One region of the Streptomyces sp. Y309 genome, then DNA from elsewhere that is predicted to be linked to it. Evidence: riboswitches for the same ligand, from Rfam matches in the RefSeq annotation. Region 1 holds a riboswitch; each other region holds the start of a gene.
The links. Region 1 has a riboswitch for cobalamin ahead of AC0KTA_RS12230 (ribonucleoside-diphosphate reductase subunit alpha). Riboswitches for the same ligand answer to the same signal wherever they lie in the genome.

Region 1 (3,855 bases):
TGGAGACCTGCGGCTCGATGCACTCGTACACGCCCGCGATGGACGCGATGGTGGCCGTCGGCGCGATGGCGAGAAGCAGCGAGTTGCGCATGCCCGTCTTCGCGATCCGCGCCCGCAGCGCCGCCCACCGCTCGGGCGGGGCGAGCTCGACACCGTAGTGGTCGGGGTGCAGCACGCCGCGCGCGGTGCGGGTCTTCTCCCAGGCGGGGAGCGGGCCGTTGCGCTCGGCGAGGTCGGCGGACGCCTCGTACGCGGCGAGCATGACGCGCTCGGCGATGCGCGTGGACAGGGCGCGCGCCTCGGGCGCGTCGAAGGGCAGCTTGAGCTGGAAGAAGACGTCCTGGAGGCCCATCGCGCCCAGGCCCACGGGGCGCCACCTGCTGTTCGACCGCCCGGCCTGCTCGGTCGGGTAGAAGTTGATGTCCACGACGCGGTCGAGGAACGTGACGGCCGTGCGCACGGTGGCGTCGAGCCGCTCCCAGTCGATGTCGCCGCGCTCCGTGTCGACGAACGCGCCGAGGTTCACCGACCCCAGGTTGCACACGGCCGTCTCGCCGTCGTCCGTGACCTCCAGGATCTCCGTGCAGAGGTTGGAGGAGTGGACGGTGTGGCCGGGCTCGGCGGTCTGGTTGGCCGTGCGGTTGGCGGTGTCCTTGAAGGTCATCCAGCCGTTGCCGGTCTGCGCGAGGGTGCGCATCATGCGGCCGTACAGCTCACGGGCGGGGATGGTCTTCTGCGCGAGACCGGCCGCCTCCGCCTTCTTGTACGCGGCGTCGAACTCCTCGCCCCACAGGTCGACGAGCTCGGGCACGTCGGCGGGGGAGAACAGCGACCACGGCTTGTCGGCGGCCACGCGGCGCATGAACTCGTCCGGGATCCAGTGCGCCAGGTTCAGGTTGTGGGTGCGCCGGGCGTCCTCGCCGGTGTTGTCCCGCAGCTCCAGGAACTCCTCGATGTCGGAGTGCCAGGTCTCCAGGTAGACGGCGGCGGCGCCCTTGCGGCGGCCGCCCTGGTTCACGGCGGCGACGGAGGCGTCAAGCGTCTTCAGGAACGGCACGATGCCGTTGGAGTGCCCGTTGGTGCCGCGGATCAGCGAGCCGCGCGAGCGGATGCGGGAGTACGAGAGCCCGATGCCGCCGGCGTGCTTGGAGAGCCGGGCGACCTGGTGGTACCGGTCGTAGATGGAGTCCAGCTCGTCCAGCGGCGAGTCCAGGAGGTAGCACGAGGACATCTGCGGGTGCCGGGTACCGGAGTTGAAGAGCGTGGGCGAGGACGGCAGGTAGTCGAGGCGGCTCATCAGGCGGTAGAGCGCGGCGACCTCGTCGAGCGCCCGCTCGCCCGCTTCCGCTGAGTCAAACGCGGTGTCCTCGGCGAGACCGGCGGCCACGCGCAGCATGAAGTGCTGCGGCGTCTCGACGACCTTGCGGGTGATGGGGTGCCGCAGCAGATAGCGGCTGTGCAGCGTGCGCAGGCCGAAGTACTCGAAGCGGCGGTCGGCGCCGTCGGCGAGCGCGGCGTCCACGAGACCGTCGAGGCGGGCGGCGTGCTGCACCGTGAACTCGGCGGTGCGGTCGGCGATCAGGCCCTCGCGGTGGCCGACGGCGACCGACTCGGAGAACGACGTGACGCCTTGTGAGGCGGCTTCCTCACGAATGCCGATGGTCAGCAGCCGGGCGGCGAGCCGGGAGTAGGCGGGGTCCTCGGAGATGAGTCCGGCGGCCGCCTCCGTCGCGAGCTCCCGCAGTTCGGCCTCGTCCGCCTTCGCCGAGCGGCCGCGCAGCGCGGCGGCGGCGACGCGGCCGGGGTCGGCGTCAGGGAGGTCGGCGGTGAGGTCGGTCAGGGTGCGCAGCAGCGCGGTGCCTGGACCGTCGGTGGTCGGCGCGGCCTGCTCGGCCGCTGCCTGCTGGCCGGCCTGCGCCGGCTGCTGCTGGGCCTGCGCTGACGCGGGTTCGGCGGGCGCGATGGTCACGTGGTGCTCTCCCTCGCTCGGCTCTGGGCCTTCGGGGGAGCGGCGCGGCGCGGCTGCGCCCGCGCAGGGGCGATCCGCGTCCACCAACCCATTCCGCGAGGCCCGGACGTCTCGGCACCCGGACCGGACGATCCGGGTACGCCGTCGGCAGGTCGTCGGACTCACTGGCACAGCGTGTGGCGCGGGCGCCCAAATGCGTACCAGTACACCGTTGCGGGACAGTTCCGGACTTGCACCGGATTCCCCTGCGGCGACAGCGAGCACGAGCATACATCTTGTGTCCGACGATGCGAGCAGGCCCACATGTTGTGTCGGCCGCGGACACGACAACGGGCCGCCGATTCATCGGCGGCCCGTTGTCACCGTACAAGGCCTAGTGGCCGGAAGCTGCCCCGACCTTCGGTGGTTCGGCCGCCACGCCCTTGTCTCCGGCGTCGGCGGTGTAGTCCTCCGGGGACGTCTCGTCGATGCCGTCGGGGGCCTTGAGGGCCCTCAGGACGAAGGTGAGGACGACGGTCACGACGACGTTCAGGACGAAGGCCGTCAGGCCGATGTAGCCGATCTCACCGATGCCCGGGATCTCCTTGGACGAGCCGCCGAAGTGCTTCTGCGTCGGCGAGGCGACTCCGTACGCCGCGACCGTGCCGTAGACCATGCCGACCGCCCAGCCCGCGAGCAGCGCCCACCGGTGGAACCAGCGCGTGAACAGGCCGCCGACCAGCGCGGGCATGGTCTGCAGGATCCAGATGCCGCCGAGGAGCTGGAAGTTGATGGCGACCGTCTTGTCCATGGTGAGCACGAAGGCGAGCGCGCCCACCTTCACCAGCAGCGAGACCAGCTTGGAGACCTTGGTCTCCTGCTCGGGTGTCGCGTCCGGTTTGAGGAAGTCCTTGTAGATGTTGCGGGTGAAGAGATTCGCGGCCGCGATGGACATGATGGCCGCGGGCACGAGCGCGCCGATGCCGATCGCCGCGAACGCGACGCCCGTGAACCAGTCCGGGAACATGTCCTCGAAGAGCTGCGGAATCGCCAACTGCCCGTTCTCGACCTTGACTCCGGCCGCGATCGCCATGAACCCGAGCAGCGCGAGCAGGCCGAGCATCAGCGAGTACAGCGGCAGGATGGTGGTGTTGCGGCGGATCACGTCGCGGCTGCGCGAGGACAGCGTCGCGGTGATCGAGTGCGGGTACATGAACAGCGCGAGCGCGGAGCCGAGCGCGAGCGTCGCGTACGTCCAGGTCCCCGCGTCGCCGGGCACGAGCGCGCCGACGGGTTTGCCGGTGGCCTCGTTCGTCGCGGAGAACTTCTCGTTCGCCGCGTGGAAGATCTCGTCGAAGCCGCCGAGCTTGATCGGGATGTAGATGATGGCCACCGCGATCACGATGTAGATCAGGGTGTCCTTCACGAATGCGATCAGCGCGGGGGCCCGCAGTCCGGAGGAGTACGTGTACGCGGCGAGCACGCCGAAGGCGATGAGCAGCGGCAGGTCCTTGATGAACCAGTTGGTGTCCTCGCCGCCGCCGACGCCCATCACGTCAAGCACGGCCTGGATGCCGACCAGTTGGAGCGCGATGTACGGCATGGTCGCGAGGATGCCGGTGACGGCCACCGCGAGGGACAGGCCCTTGGAGCCGAAGCGGCCGCGGACGAAGTCCGAGGTGGTGACGTACCCGTGCTTGTGCGAGACGGACCACAGGCGGGGCAGGAAGGTGAAGATCAGCGGGTAGACGAGGATGGTGTACGGCACGGCGAAGAAGCCGGCCGCGCCCGCCGCGTAGATCGCCGCCGGGACGGCCACGAAGGTGTAAGCGGTGTAGAGGTCGCCGCCGAGCAGGAACCAGGTCACCCAGGTCCCGAACGACCGGCCGCCCAGGCCCCATTCGTCG
Region 2 (3,855 bases), 2.8 Mb from region 1:
AAGGCCTCCCGGTCGGCGAGGTGGGTGAGGCTGCGGTCGAGGGCGCTGCGGGCGCCGCCGAGGGAGCAGGCGGCGATGCCGAGGCGGCCGCCGTTGAGGCCGTTCATGGCGATGCGGAAGCCGTTGCCCGCGCCGCCGAGCAGCCGGTCGGCGGGCACCCGCACGTCGTCGAGGATCACCTGCCGGGTGGGCTGGGCGTTCCAGCCCATCTTCTTCTCGTTCGGGCCGAAGGACAGGCCGGGGTCGTCGCGTTCGACGACGAAGGCGGAGACGCCGCCGGGGCCGCTCTCGCCGGTGCGGGCCATCACGAGGTAGACGTGCGACGCGCCCGCGCCGGAGATGAACTGCTTGACGCCGTTCAGGACGTATGTGTCGCGGTCGCGCTCGGCACGGGTGCTGAGCGCGGCCGCGTCCGAGCCGGCGCCGGGCTCGGTGAGGCAGTAGCTGCCGAGCCAGTCCATGGAGGTCAGCGGCGCGAGCCAGCGGGCGCGCTGGGCCTCGTCGCCGTACCGGTCGATCATCCAGGCGACCATGTTGTGGATCGACAGATAGCCCGCGATGGACGGACAGCCGGAGGCGAGGGCCTCGAAGACGAGGACGCCGTCGGCCCGGGTGAGCCCGGAGCCGCCCGCGTCCTCGGCGACGTACATGCCGCCGAGACCGAGATCCGCGGCCTTGCGCAGCACCTCGACCGGGAAGTGCTTGTCCCGGTCCCAGGCGAGCGCGTGCGGGGCCAGGTGTTCCTGGGCGAAGTCGAGGGTCGTCTCGACGATGGCGAGCTGGTCGTCGGTGAGCAGGGTGCTGGTCATGGCGCCGGTCACCGCATCGTCGGGAGGGTGAAGGACGCGCCTTCCTTGGTCCCGGAGGGCCAGCGCGAGGTGACGGTCTTGGTGCGGGTGTAGAAGCGGATCGAGTCGGGGCCGTGCTGGTTGAGATCGCCGAATCCGGAGCGCTTCCAGCCGCCGAAGGTGTGGTACGCGACAGGGACCGGGATGGGTACGTTGACGCCGACCATGCCGGTGTCGACGCGCCGGGTGAAGTCGCGGGCGGTGTCGCCGTCGCGCGTGAAGAGCGCGACGCCGTTGCCGTACGGGTGCTCGGTGGGCAGCCGCAGCGCCTCTTCGTAGTCGGCGGCGCGTACGACGGACAGGACCGGGCCGAAGATCTCCTCCTGGTAGATCCGCATGTCGGTGGTGACGCGGTCGAAGAGGGAGGCGCCCGCGAAGAATCCGCCCTCGTGGCCGGGGAGCGTGAAGTCCCGTCCGTCGACGACGAGTTCGGCGCCCTCCTCGACGCCCAGGTCCACGCAACCGCGGACCCGGTCGACGGCGTCGCGGCTGACGAGCGGGCCGAAGTCGGCATCGGCGTCGTCGGAGCGGCCGATGCGCAGCGCGCCGATGCGGTCCCTGAGGCGGGCCACCAGGGCGTCGGCGGTGGCCTCGCCGACCGGCACGGCCACCGAGATCGCCATGCAGCGCTCGCCCGCCGAGCCGTAGCCGGCGCCGATCAGGGCGTCCACGGCCTGGTCGAGGTCGGCGTCCGGCATCACGATCATGTGGTTCTTGGCGCCGCCGAAGCACTGGGCGCGCTTGCCGTGGGCGGCGGCGGTGGCGTAGATGTGCGCGGCGACCGGCGTCGAGCCGACGAAGCCGAGCGCCTCGACGCGCGGGTCTTCCAGGAGGGTGTCGACGGCTTCCTTGCCGCCGTTGACGACGTTGAGGATGCCCGGCGGCAGGCCCGCCTCCAGGAAGAGTTCGGCGAGGCGCAGCGGGACGGACGGGTCGCGTTCGGAGGGCTTCAGGATGAAGGCGTTGCCGCAGGCGATGGCGGGCGCGGCCTTCCACAGGGGAATCATCGCGGGGAAGTTGAACGGCGTGATACCGGCGACGACGCCGATGGGGCGGCGCAGCGAGTGCACGTCGATGCCGGTCCCGGCGTTGTCGGTGAACTCGCCCTTGAGCAGGTGCGGGATGCCCGCGGCGAACTCCACGACCTCCAGGCCGCGCTGGAGGTCGCCGTGCGCGTCGGGGACGGTCTTGCCGTGCTCGGCGGACAACAGTCGCGCCAGGGACTCGCGTTCGCCGTCGACGAGCTGGAGGAACCGCAGCAGGACGCGGGCGCGGCGCTGCGGGTTCCACTCGCCCCACTCGCGCTGCGCCTGCGCCGCGTCGGCGATGGCGGCCTCGGTCTCGGCGCGGTTCGCGAGCGGGACGCGGGCCTGTACGTCGCCGGTGTTGGGGTCGTACACGTCGGCGAGCGTGCCCGAGGTGCCCGGGGTGTGCTTGCCGCCGATGAAATGGGTCAGTTCACGGACCATGGGGAGCCTGCTCTTTCGTCAGGTGCGATCCGGGGAGGGGCGCGGCCGGCCGACCGTCGGGGCATGCGGGCATGCGCGGGCATGCCGGTCCGACGGGCGGAAAAGTGGACGCGAACGGCGAAGGGGCCGTCAGACAGCGGGGGTTGTCGCTCGCATTGCCGGATCACCGGGGTCGGTTGTCGCTCGCAATGCCGGATCACCGGGTTCGTGAGTGCGCACCGGGGCCATGCGTGTCTGCTCCATCCTCGTGGACAACACGGAACACCCCGCGGCCGGTATCCTGACTCCCGGATCAGCGCCCGTTCTCCCGCCTTCCCGACGGACTTCTCCGTCAGTGGCGTTGTTGCACGCGAGAACGCACTCCCCGGTCACAGTGGCGGGACCGCGCCGGATTCACACCGGCTTCCCTGCACCGCGGGCTTCGCCACGAACATATACTTGGACGTCCTAGTAAGTCCACACCCGACTGCGCGGCCCTCCGAGGTTCAGCGACATCTTGTCCGGGGTTCACCGGACGCTTCACACTCTCTCTCCGTTGGTTCGTCCGGTCCGTTGAGCGGCCTGTCCGATGCGAGGGGACACAGTGGAGCGATTAACAGCGAGTGATCCAGAGGAAGTCGGGCGCTATCGGACCATCGCGGAGCTGGGCCGCGGCGGGATGGGGCGCGTCTTGCTGAGCAGCGCCCCGGACGGCCGACTCGTCGCGCTGAAGCAGGTGCGCAGCCAGTTCGTCGAGGACGACGGCTTCCGGGCCCGGTTCCGCCGCGAGGTGGACGCCTCCCGCAAGGTGTCCGGCGCGTACACCTCGGCGGTGATCGACGCCGACGCCGACGCGCCCGAGCCGTGGCTGACATCGGAGTTCGTCCCGGGCCCTTCGCTTCAGCAAGCGGTGACGGCCCTCGGCGCGCTGCCGGAGGAAGCGGTGCTGCGCATGGCCGCGGGGCTGGCCTCCGCCCTGCTCGACATCCACCGGGCCGGCCTTGTGCACCGGGATCTGAAGCCGTCCAATGTGCTGCTCGCCGACGACGGCCCCAGGGTGATCGACTTCGGCATCGCACGGGCGACCGACAGCGAAGGCGGCACCGAGCTGACCCACTCGGGCTGGCTGGTCGGCTCCCCCGGCTTCATGTCCCCGGAGCAGGCCCAAGGGCAGCCGCTCGGCTCGGCCAGCGATGTGTTCTCCCTGGGGACGGTGCTGGTGATGGCGTGCACGGGCAAGTGCCCGTTCGCCGGGCCGTCCACGCCGCAGACCCTGTACAACGTGGTGCACACCGACCCCGATCTCAGCGGGCTCCCGGAGAGGATCCGCCCCGTCGTCACCCGTTGCCTGGCCAAGGACCCGAGCGAGCGGCCGAGTCCGGCCCAGCTCCTCGAAGAGATCGGCCGGCTCTCGCCCTCCGCCCGTCCCTGGCCGCTCGAGGTACACGAGCTGATCGCGGCGCAGCAGGCCGAGATCGCCCGGCTTCAGGACGAGTTGGCGAGCCGCACGAGCGACCGGGAGGCCGCCGGGGCGGTCGTCATCGACTCCCCGGCCACTC
Region 3 (3,855 bases), 5.6 Mb from region 1:
GTCGTCGACATCCAGCGATGGGGCCGACCCGTGGTCCACCTCCCCGACCGCGCCGCGCTCACGCTCTATCTCCGCGGCCAGGGGACTGTCCGAACAGGACGCACCCGTGGCCGCGAACCGGCTCGAGACGCCGTTGTCCGGCGAGGTGAAGCCCCCGGTCAGGACGCGGGCAGCTCCCCGCGCACCGTGCGGGCCGCGGTCACCAGGTTCTCCAGTGACGCGCGGGTCTCGGGCCAGCCGCGGGTCTTCAGGCCGCAGTCGGGGTTGACCCACAAGCGCTCGGCCGGGATGGCCTCGAGCCCCTTGCGCAGCAGGGCCGCGGCCTCGTCGGTGCTGGGCACGCGCGGGGAGTGGATGTCGTACACACCCGGACCGGCCTCGCGCGGATAGCCGTGCCCGGCCAGCTCGCGGGCGACCTGCATGTGGGAGCGGGCGGCCTCCAGGCTGATGACGTCGGCGTCGAGGTCGTCGATGGCCTGGACGATGTCGCCGAACTCGGCGTAGCACATGTGGGTGTGGATCTGGGTGCCGGGCCGTACGCCGCTGGTGGTGAGGCGGAAGGACTCGGTGGCCCAGTCGAGGTAGGCGGGCCGGTCGGCGGCGCGCAGCGGCAGCGTCTCGCGGAGCGCGGGCTCGTCGACCTGGATGATCGAAGTGCCCGCCGCCTCCAGGTCGTCGACTTCGTCGCGCAGGGCGAGGGCCACCTGGCGGGCGGTGTCGCCGAGCGGCTGGTCGTCGCGGACGAAGGACCAGGCGAGCATGGTGACGGGGCCGGTCAGCATGCCCTTGACCGGGCGGTCGGTGAGGGAATTGGCGTACGACGTCCAGCGCACCGTCATCGGCTCGGGACGGGAGATGTCGCCCGCCAGGACCGGCGGACGCACATAGCGGGTGCCGTAGGACTGGACCCAGCCGTGCTGGGTGGCGAGGTAGCCGGTGAGCTGCTCGGCGAAGTACTGCACCATGTCGTTGCGTTCGGGCTCGCCGTGCACCAGGACATCGATCCCGGTCTTCTCCTGGAAGGAGATGACCTCGCGGATCTCGTTCTCGATGCGCTGTTCGTACCCTGCGGTGTCGATGCGTCCCGCGCGCAAGTCGGCGCGGGCGGCGCGCAGTTCGGTGGTCTGCGGGAACGAGCCGATGGTGGTCGTGGGCAGCAGCGGCAGCGCGAGGTGGGCGCGCTGGACGGCGGCCCGCTCGGCGTACGGCTGTGAGCGGCGGCCGTCGGCGTCGGTGACGGCGGCGGCACGGGCCCGTACGGCCGGGTCGTGGGTGATCGCCGATCCGGCGCGGGACGCCAGATCGGCCCGGTTGGCGGCGAGTTCGGCGGTGATGGCGTCGGTGCCCTGCGCCAGGCCCTTGGCGAGGGTGACGATCTCGGTGGTCTTCTGCCGGGCGAAGGCCAGCCAGCGCAGGATCTGCGGGTCGATGTCCCGCTCGGCGGCGGCGTCGATCGGGACGTGCAGGAGGGAGCAGGAGGCGGCCACGTCGACGCGGTCGGCCAGGCCGAGGAGGGTGCCCAGGGTGGACAGGGACTTCTCGAGGTCGTTGATCCAGATGTTGCGGCCGTTGACCACGCCGGCGACGAGGCGCTTGCCGGGCAGTCCGCCCACCGCGGCCAGCGCGTCGAGGTTGGCGGCCGCGGCATCGGTGAAGTCGAGGGCCAGGCCGTCGACCGGGGCCTTCGCCAGGACGGGCAGGGCGTCGCCGAGCCGGTCGAAGTAGGAGGCGACGAGGAGCTTGGGCCGGTCGGTGAGGGCGCCGAGGTCGCGGTAGGCGCGCGCGGCGGCGTTGAGTTCGGCCGGGGTGCGGTCCTGGACCAGGGCGGGCTCGTCGAGCTGCACCCACGCGGCGCCGGCCGCGCGGAGATCGGCGAGGACCTCGGCGTACACGGGCAGGAGCCGGTCCAGGAGGGTCAGCGGCTCGAAGTCGGCGGCCACGCCGGGCGCGGGCTTGGCGAGCAGCAGATAGGTGACCGGGCCGACCAGGACCGGGCGGGCGGCGAGGCCGAGCGCGAGGGCCTCTTTGAGCTCGGCGACCTGCTTGGCGGAGTCGGCGGTGAAGACGGTGTCGGGGCCCAACTCCGGCACCAGGTAGTGGTAGTTGGTGTCGAACCACTTGGTCATCTCCAGCGGCGCGACGTCCTGGGTGCCGCGGGCCATCGCGAAGTAGCCGTCGAGGGCGTCGGCGTCGACGGCCGCGCGGTGCCGCCGGGGGACAGCGCCGACCATGACACTGGTGTCCAGGACGTGGTCGTAGTACGAGAAGTCACCGGTCGGCACCTCGTGGATGCCGGCGTCGGCCAGTTGCCGCCAGGTGGCGCGGCGCAGCTCCGCCGCGGTCTCCTTGAGGGCGGCCGCGGTGACGCGGCCCTTCCAGTAGCCCTCGATGGCCTTCTTCAGTTCACGGTTCGCGCCCTGGCGGGGGTAGCCGTACACGGTGGCCCGTGCTGCCGCGGCTGCGGACTTCGCTGTCACGGAAATCTCCTTCGCGAGATGACTCCTGAGAATCCCGGGGACGGGACACGGACGCGAAGGGATGACAGACCGGACCGGCCGCACCGGCGCCACTGGCGCGATGCTCCGTCCGATATGCACGCCGACCCGCCCACGAGGTCACCGGGATATCCGCACGCGATGGTCACGTGCGGGCAACGGGCAGGTCTTCGGACTCGCGGGCACATCTGCCGGGGCAGATTCCTACTGGCCGTCGCTTCCCGGATCCGCGGTCGGATCCAGTGCGTATGACGGCGGTCGTTCCCACTCACCGCTGCGGGGCAGTCCCGGATTCCCACCGGGTTCCCTCTTGCGACGCGCCTGCCTGGCGGGCAGGGCGAACCAGCTGCACTGATCAGCCTAGGGGGTGTCTGATAATTCCGGTCTGATCAGCGAGATTCGGCTGAGCTGGCAATCCGGAGGTGCGCCGATCGGCTGGGGGGACTGGGCAGTGGCTACGAACGGCGGGCCAGTAGATGGGCGTCGAGGAAGCCCCGATCAGAGGATGGATCGTGGAGCAGCCGGGCGAAGGGATCGAGCCCAGCATCGCCCAGCAGTTCGGCGAGGCGATCCACCGGCCAGCTGTAGGCGGGCGCCACCTTGTGGTCGAACCGGACCGGTTCTTGTCCGTCGGTCCCGAAGAAGGAGACCAGGAGCAGACCGTCCGGTGCCAGGACGCGTACCTGTTCGGCGAGCAGCTCCGGTAGTTCCCCCGGAGGGGTGTGAATCATTGAGTAGTGGGCCAGTACGCCGCCGAGCGCGGCGTCCTCGATCGGCAGGGATTCCATCCGCGCCTCTTGGAAGCGCAGCGCCGGATGGGCCTGCCGGGCGTGGTTGACCATGCCGGGGGCAAGGTCTAGTCCGAAGGCGTCCAGGCCGAGTTCGTGCAGCATGGCTGTCAGATGTCCGGGCCCGCACCCGACGTCCGCTGTCCGCAGGTTGCCCGTCGCGCGCACCAGTTCGGCGAAGGTGCCGATCATCGCCCGGGAGAAAGGCTGTGTTTCCAGCCGGTTTGCGAACAGCGATGCGTACAGCTCGACGACACCGTCGTAGGCCGTCCTGGTCTCGTCCTGATGATTCGCCACGGGCAGGACTCTATAGCCGGTCTGATAATTGATCTTGTGGCAGGTCGAGGTGAGTTGACGGATGCGGCATGGAGGCGGATAGAGCCCCTTTTGCCTCAGGTGGACGGACGGGGCCGTCCGTGGCGTGATCACCGGCAGGTGGTCAACGGGGTGCTGTGGCGGCTGCGGACCGGGGCTCCGTGGCGGGATCTTCCCGACCGGTTCGGGCCGTGGCAGACCGTCTACGAGCGGTTCGCCCGCTGGGAGGCGGACGGCACCTGGGCACGGTTGCTGGA
Region 4 (3,855 bases), 3.3 Mb from region 1:
GACCGCCGTCGTCGCCCGAGTCCTTCGTGCCCGACTCCTCGCCCGCCTTGCCGCCCTTCTCCTTGTCCTTGCCGGAGACCTGCTCGCCGCAGCCTCTCTTCGGGTAGTCGGCGATGGCGCACAGCAGCGCGTCGTTGTTGTAGCGCAGCGGCTCGGCGACGGCGGCGAGCGCGTCGGCGGTGGTGGCGCCGGAGTCGATCCGCGCGCACGCGGTGCGCGGCTTCGGGGGCGTCTCGCCGCCGGGGGCGTCGGCCGGCGTGCCGAAGTCGATGACGACGGCGACCCGCTTGCGGCCGTCCTCGGCGGGAGTCTTCGCGCAGATCGCGTCGAAGTCGGCCGTGCCGCGCGGCTTCTCGGCGCTGCCGGAGTTGGCGGACACGGCGAACCGGAAGCCCTCCACGTCGCCGTCGTCGGGCCGGGCGATGGAGGGCCCCTGCGTCGCGTACACCCACGAGCCGTCCTTGCCCTGCTGCCAGAACGACCAGTAGCGGTAGTCGGAGGCGTGGGCGGGGCCCGCGGCGAGGAGCGCGCCGGCCAGCAGGGCCAGGAGCGCGGTGAGCGGGGCGGCCACCGTGAGGCGGCCGCGCCCCGGGTGGCGCCGGCTCACAGCTGGTTCTTCTTCTTGCGGCCGCTGAGCAGGAAGCCGATGCCCGCGCCCGCGACCAGGCCGACGCCGACGATCCACCAGATGCTGACGCCGGAACCGTCGTCCTGGTCCTTGTCCTTCTCCTTGGCCCCGGCGGTGGCCTCCGCGACGGCCTTGGGCTTCGGGCCCTGCGCGTTCAGCTGCTTGACGAGGTCGGCGCCGCCGAAGTCGCGTACGTCCATGTCCGCGGCGAGGGCCGCGAAGACGAGCTGGGAGTAGGCGGCGGGCCCGCTGTCCTTGGCCCAGGCGGCGGAGTTCTTCGACAGCCACTCGGCCGACTTCTTCGCCTGCTCCTGCTGTCCCGCGGCGGCGAGCGCGACCACCGCGTCGGCGGTGTTGCCGACGTCCGGCTGGTCCTTGGCGCCGGGCATGGAGGAGGTGAGGTGGCCGGTCTTGGCGAGGGACTGCAGCAGGTAGCCGGTGCCGTTCCGGGCGGCCTGCTCGGCGGTGTCCGGCTTCGCGCACTTCGGCGCGGAGCCGGCCGTCTTCCCCTTCGCCGGTACGAGGCCCTGGCCGAGGCCGCCGAGCACGCCGGCCGCGGTGGCGTCGGCGTTCGGCGCGAGCTTGCCGGACTTGGCGTCGGCGAGGCCGAACGCGCCGCCGTCCTTGCCGCAGTCCATGGCGAGCTTCGGCAGCGCGTCGAGCGGCGACTTGCCCTTCTGGGACTTCACGGACGCGGGCTTCTCGCCGACCGCGGCGAGCGCGCCGATCACGATGCCGGTGGAGTTGGCGTCGCTGGGCAGGCCCGGGTTGTAGCCCCAGCCGCCGTCCTGGTTCTGGACGGACTTCAGCCAGTCGAGGCCCTTCTTCACCGCGTTCGACTCGTTGCCGAGGGAGTGCAGCGCCTGGATCGCGGCGGCGGTGGAGTTCGAGTCGACCTGCGTCTTGGACCCGCACGGCTCGGTCGCGTCCGCGCGGTACGCGGCGAAGCCGCCGCTCGCGCACTGCTGGCCGGTGAGCCAGTCGACGGCCTTCGCGGCCGGGGTGACGCCCACGGTCTTCTGCGCGAGCAGCGCGTACGACTGCCGGAACACGCCGTCGAACTGCGGGTCCTTCTTGCCGTACAGACCGGACGGCAGCGGTCCCCCGGTCGCATCCGCCGACGGCGGCGCGTCGTCGGCGAGGGCGGCCGGGGCGGTGGCGGTGCCGAGGGCGACGGCCACGGCCAGGGCAGCTGCGCTGCGGCGAACGTTCATGATGCGGCGGGTGCCTCTCCCTGTGGGGAGCCGGGCGGCACGGCACGCACGGGCACCGGGCGGCTCGGGCTCCGTATACCTCGACGGTGCCGGCCATCGGCACGTGCCGATGACGCGAGCCGGTCATGCGGCGTACGAGGCAATCCGGCTTACCGCACCCAGGTGCGGATCACGGCTGCGGGTCAGCGCCGGATTTCCACCGGCTTCCCCTCGTACGCGCATGATGACGACCCGCCCACTCTACCGGCCCGTATCCCGCCCCCTCGGGCCCGGCACCGGGTGCCCCCGGCCCCGCCCCGCCGCCCCGGCGCGGTCTGGCAGGCCGGTGCGGGCGGGCGTACGTTGGCCTGGGCCCCGGGGCACGGGAGTTGGGCCGGGGCACGGGAGCCGAGGGGGCACGCATGGCGGGTGCGGAGACGGAACGTACCGAGGGGCCGGGACGGCGGGACGGCGCCCGCACCTGTCTCGTCACCGGCGCGGCATCCGGCATCGGCCGGGCTGTCGCGCGCCGCCTCGCCGCTCAGGGCCACCGCGTCATCGGCGCCGACATCGCGGAGATCAAGGACGCGGGCTACACCGGATACGCCGGGGACACCGCGTACGCCGCGATCCAGGCCGACCTGGCCACCGCCGAGGGGCGGGCCCTGCTCGTGGAGGGGGCCGCCGAGCTGGGCGGCGGCCGCCTGGACGCGGTGGTGGCGTGCGCGGGGGTCGGCCTGTTCGACCCGGTGGCCGTGCGCGTGAACGGCTTCGGCGCCATCGCCACGCTGGCGGGCCTGCGGCCGCTGCTCGCGGCGGGCCGGGACCCGCGGGCGCTCGCCGTGGCGTCGCTGGCCGCCGTGCACGAGACCGATCCGGCGATCGTCGCCGCGGTGCTCGCGGACGACGAGGTGGCGGCCGTCGCCGCCGCGCGGGCCGCCGTCGACCGCGGCGAGGAACAGCTCGTGTACGCCTCCGCGAAGCGGGCGCTGGTCCGCTGGGTGCGGCGGGCCGCGGTCACCGACGCCTGGGCGGGCGCCGGCATCCCGCTCAACGCGATCGCGCCCGGCATCGTCCGCACCCCGCTCAGCCGCCCCCTGCTCGAAGACCCGGAACTGCACGCGCTCACCGACGCGTCCGTCCCGATGCCGCTGCACGGCTACGCGGACCCGGAACAGATCGCCCCGCTGATCGACCACCTGACGTCGCCGGAGAACACCCACGTCACGGGCCAGGTGGTGTTCATCGACGGGGGAGCGGACGCGGTGCTGCGGGGGGACGAGGGCTGGTGACGACGCGGGCCGCCTAGGCGGCGTACGCCACGTACACGACCGGATCACTCCCCGGCACGGCCTCCGCGCGCCCCAGCTTCACAAGCCGCCGCAGGTGGGCCTCCGCCTCCGACACCGCGATGTTCCGTGAGCCGTAGGGGATGTCGGCCCAGGGCCTGTTCCACTCCATGCGCTCGGCGAGCTGCCAGGGCGTGCGCGGCTCACCGAGCAGCGTGAGCAGCTGTGCGAGCCGCTCCTCGTGATGGTCGAGCAACTCCCGTACGCGGGGCCGGGCTTCGGTGAAGGCGTGCTGATGAGCAGGAAGAACCTCGGCGACACCGAGCCGCCCGACCCGCTCCAGGGAGTCCAGATAGTCACCGAGGGGGTCGGTGACGGTGGCGTCGTCCGGGTCCTCGTAGAGCCCGATGTGCGGGGTGATGCCGGGCAGCAGATGATCGCCGGAGAAGAGCCGCCCGTGTCCGTCGCGCCCCGCCGGATGGTCCTCCTCCAGATGCAGGCAGACGTGGCCGGGGGTGTGCCCCGGCGTCCAGATCGCGCGCAGGCGCCGGCCCGCGAGCGGGACGAGCTCGCCGGGGGTGATGGTCCGGTCGGGCAGGGCGGGGGCGAGGCCGGGGAGCCTCGGGGTGCGGCCCGCGTCGCGGGCGGCGAGCAGCGGCGCCACGTGCGCCGCGGGCGCGCCCGCGGCGGCGAGCTTGTCGGCCATGTACCCGTACCACCGCTCGGGCGCGTGCTCACGCGTGCG

Region 2: another riboswitch for cobalamin. It lies ahead of AC0KTA_RS01600 (CoA-acylating methylmalonate-semialdehyde dehydrogenase); the one in region 1 lies ahead of AC0KTA_RS12230 (ribonucleoside-diphosphate reductase subunit alpha).
Region 3: another riboswitch for cobalamin. It lies ahead of metE (5-methyltetrahydropteroyltriglutamate--homocysteine S-methyltransferase); the one in region 1 lies ahead of AC0KTA_RS12230 (ribonucleoside-diphosphate reductase subunit alpha).
Region 4: another riboswitch for cobalamin. It lies ahead of AC0KTA_RS26970 (prenyltransferase/squalene oxidase repeat-containing protein); the one in region 1 lies ahead of AC0KTA_RS12230 (ribonucleoside-diphosphate reductase subunit alpha).

Annotation. Positions count from the first base shown of each region.
Region 1 covers NZ_CM160048.1:3,200,486-3,204,340, reverse strand. Annotated here, with positions in the region: gene AC0KTA_RS12230 (ribonucleoside-diphosphate reductase subunit alpha) at 1-1,969, opposite strand, end outside; cobalamin riboswitch at 2,099-2,239, opposite strand; gene mctP (monocarboxylate uptake permease MctP) at 2,343-3,855, opposite strand, start outside.
Region 2 covers NZ_CM160048.1:373,924-377,778, forward strand. Annotated here, with positions in the region: gene AC0KTA_RS01595 (acyl-CoA dehydrogenase family protein) at 1-809, opposite strand, end outside; gene AC0KTA_RS01600 (CoA-acylating methylmalonate-semialdehyde dehydrogenase) at 818-2,317, opposite strand; cobalamin riboswitch at 2,571-2,749, opposite strand; gene AC0KTA_RS01605 (serine/threonine-protein kinase) at 2,886-3,855, shown strand, end outside.
Region 3 covers NZ_CM160048.1:8,780,807-8,784,661, forward strand. Annotated here, with positions in the region: gene metE (5-methyltetrahydropteroyltriglutamate--homocysteine S-methyltransferase) at 159-2,477, opposite strand; cobalamin riboswitch at 2,640-2,857, opposite strand; gene AC0KTA_RS37005 (class I SAM-dependent methyltransferase) at 2,951-3,580, opposite strand; partial or broken gene AC0KTA_RS37010 (IS5 family transposase) at 3,617-3,855, shown strand, end outside.
Region 4 covers NZ_CM160048.1:6,540,050-6,543,904, forward strand. Annotated here, with positions in the region: gene AC0KTA_RS26965 (SCO2322 family protein) at 1-607, opposite strand, end outside; gene AC0KTA_RS26970 (prenyltransferase/squalene oxidase repeat-containing protein) at 604-1,842, opposite strand; cobalamin riboswitch at 1,943-2,092, opposite strand; gene AC0KTA_RS26975 (SDR family oxidoreductase) at 2,244-3,113, shown strand; gene AC0KTA_RS26980 (MBL fold metallo-hydrolase) at 3,127-3,855, opposite strand, start outside.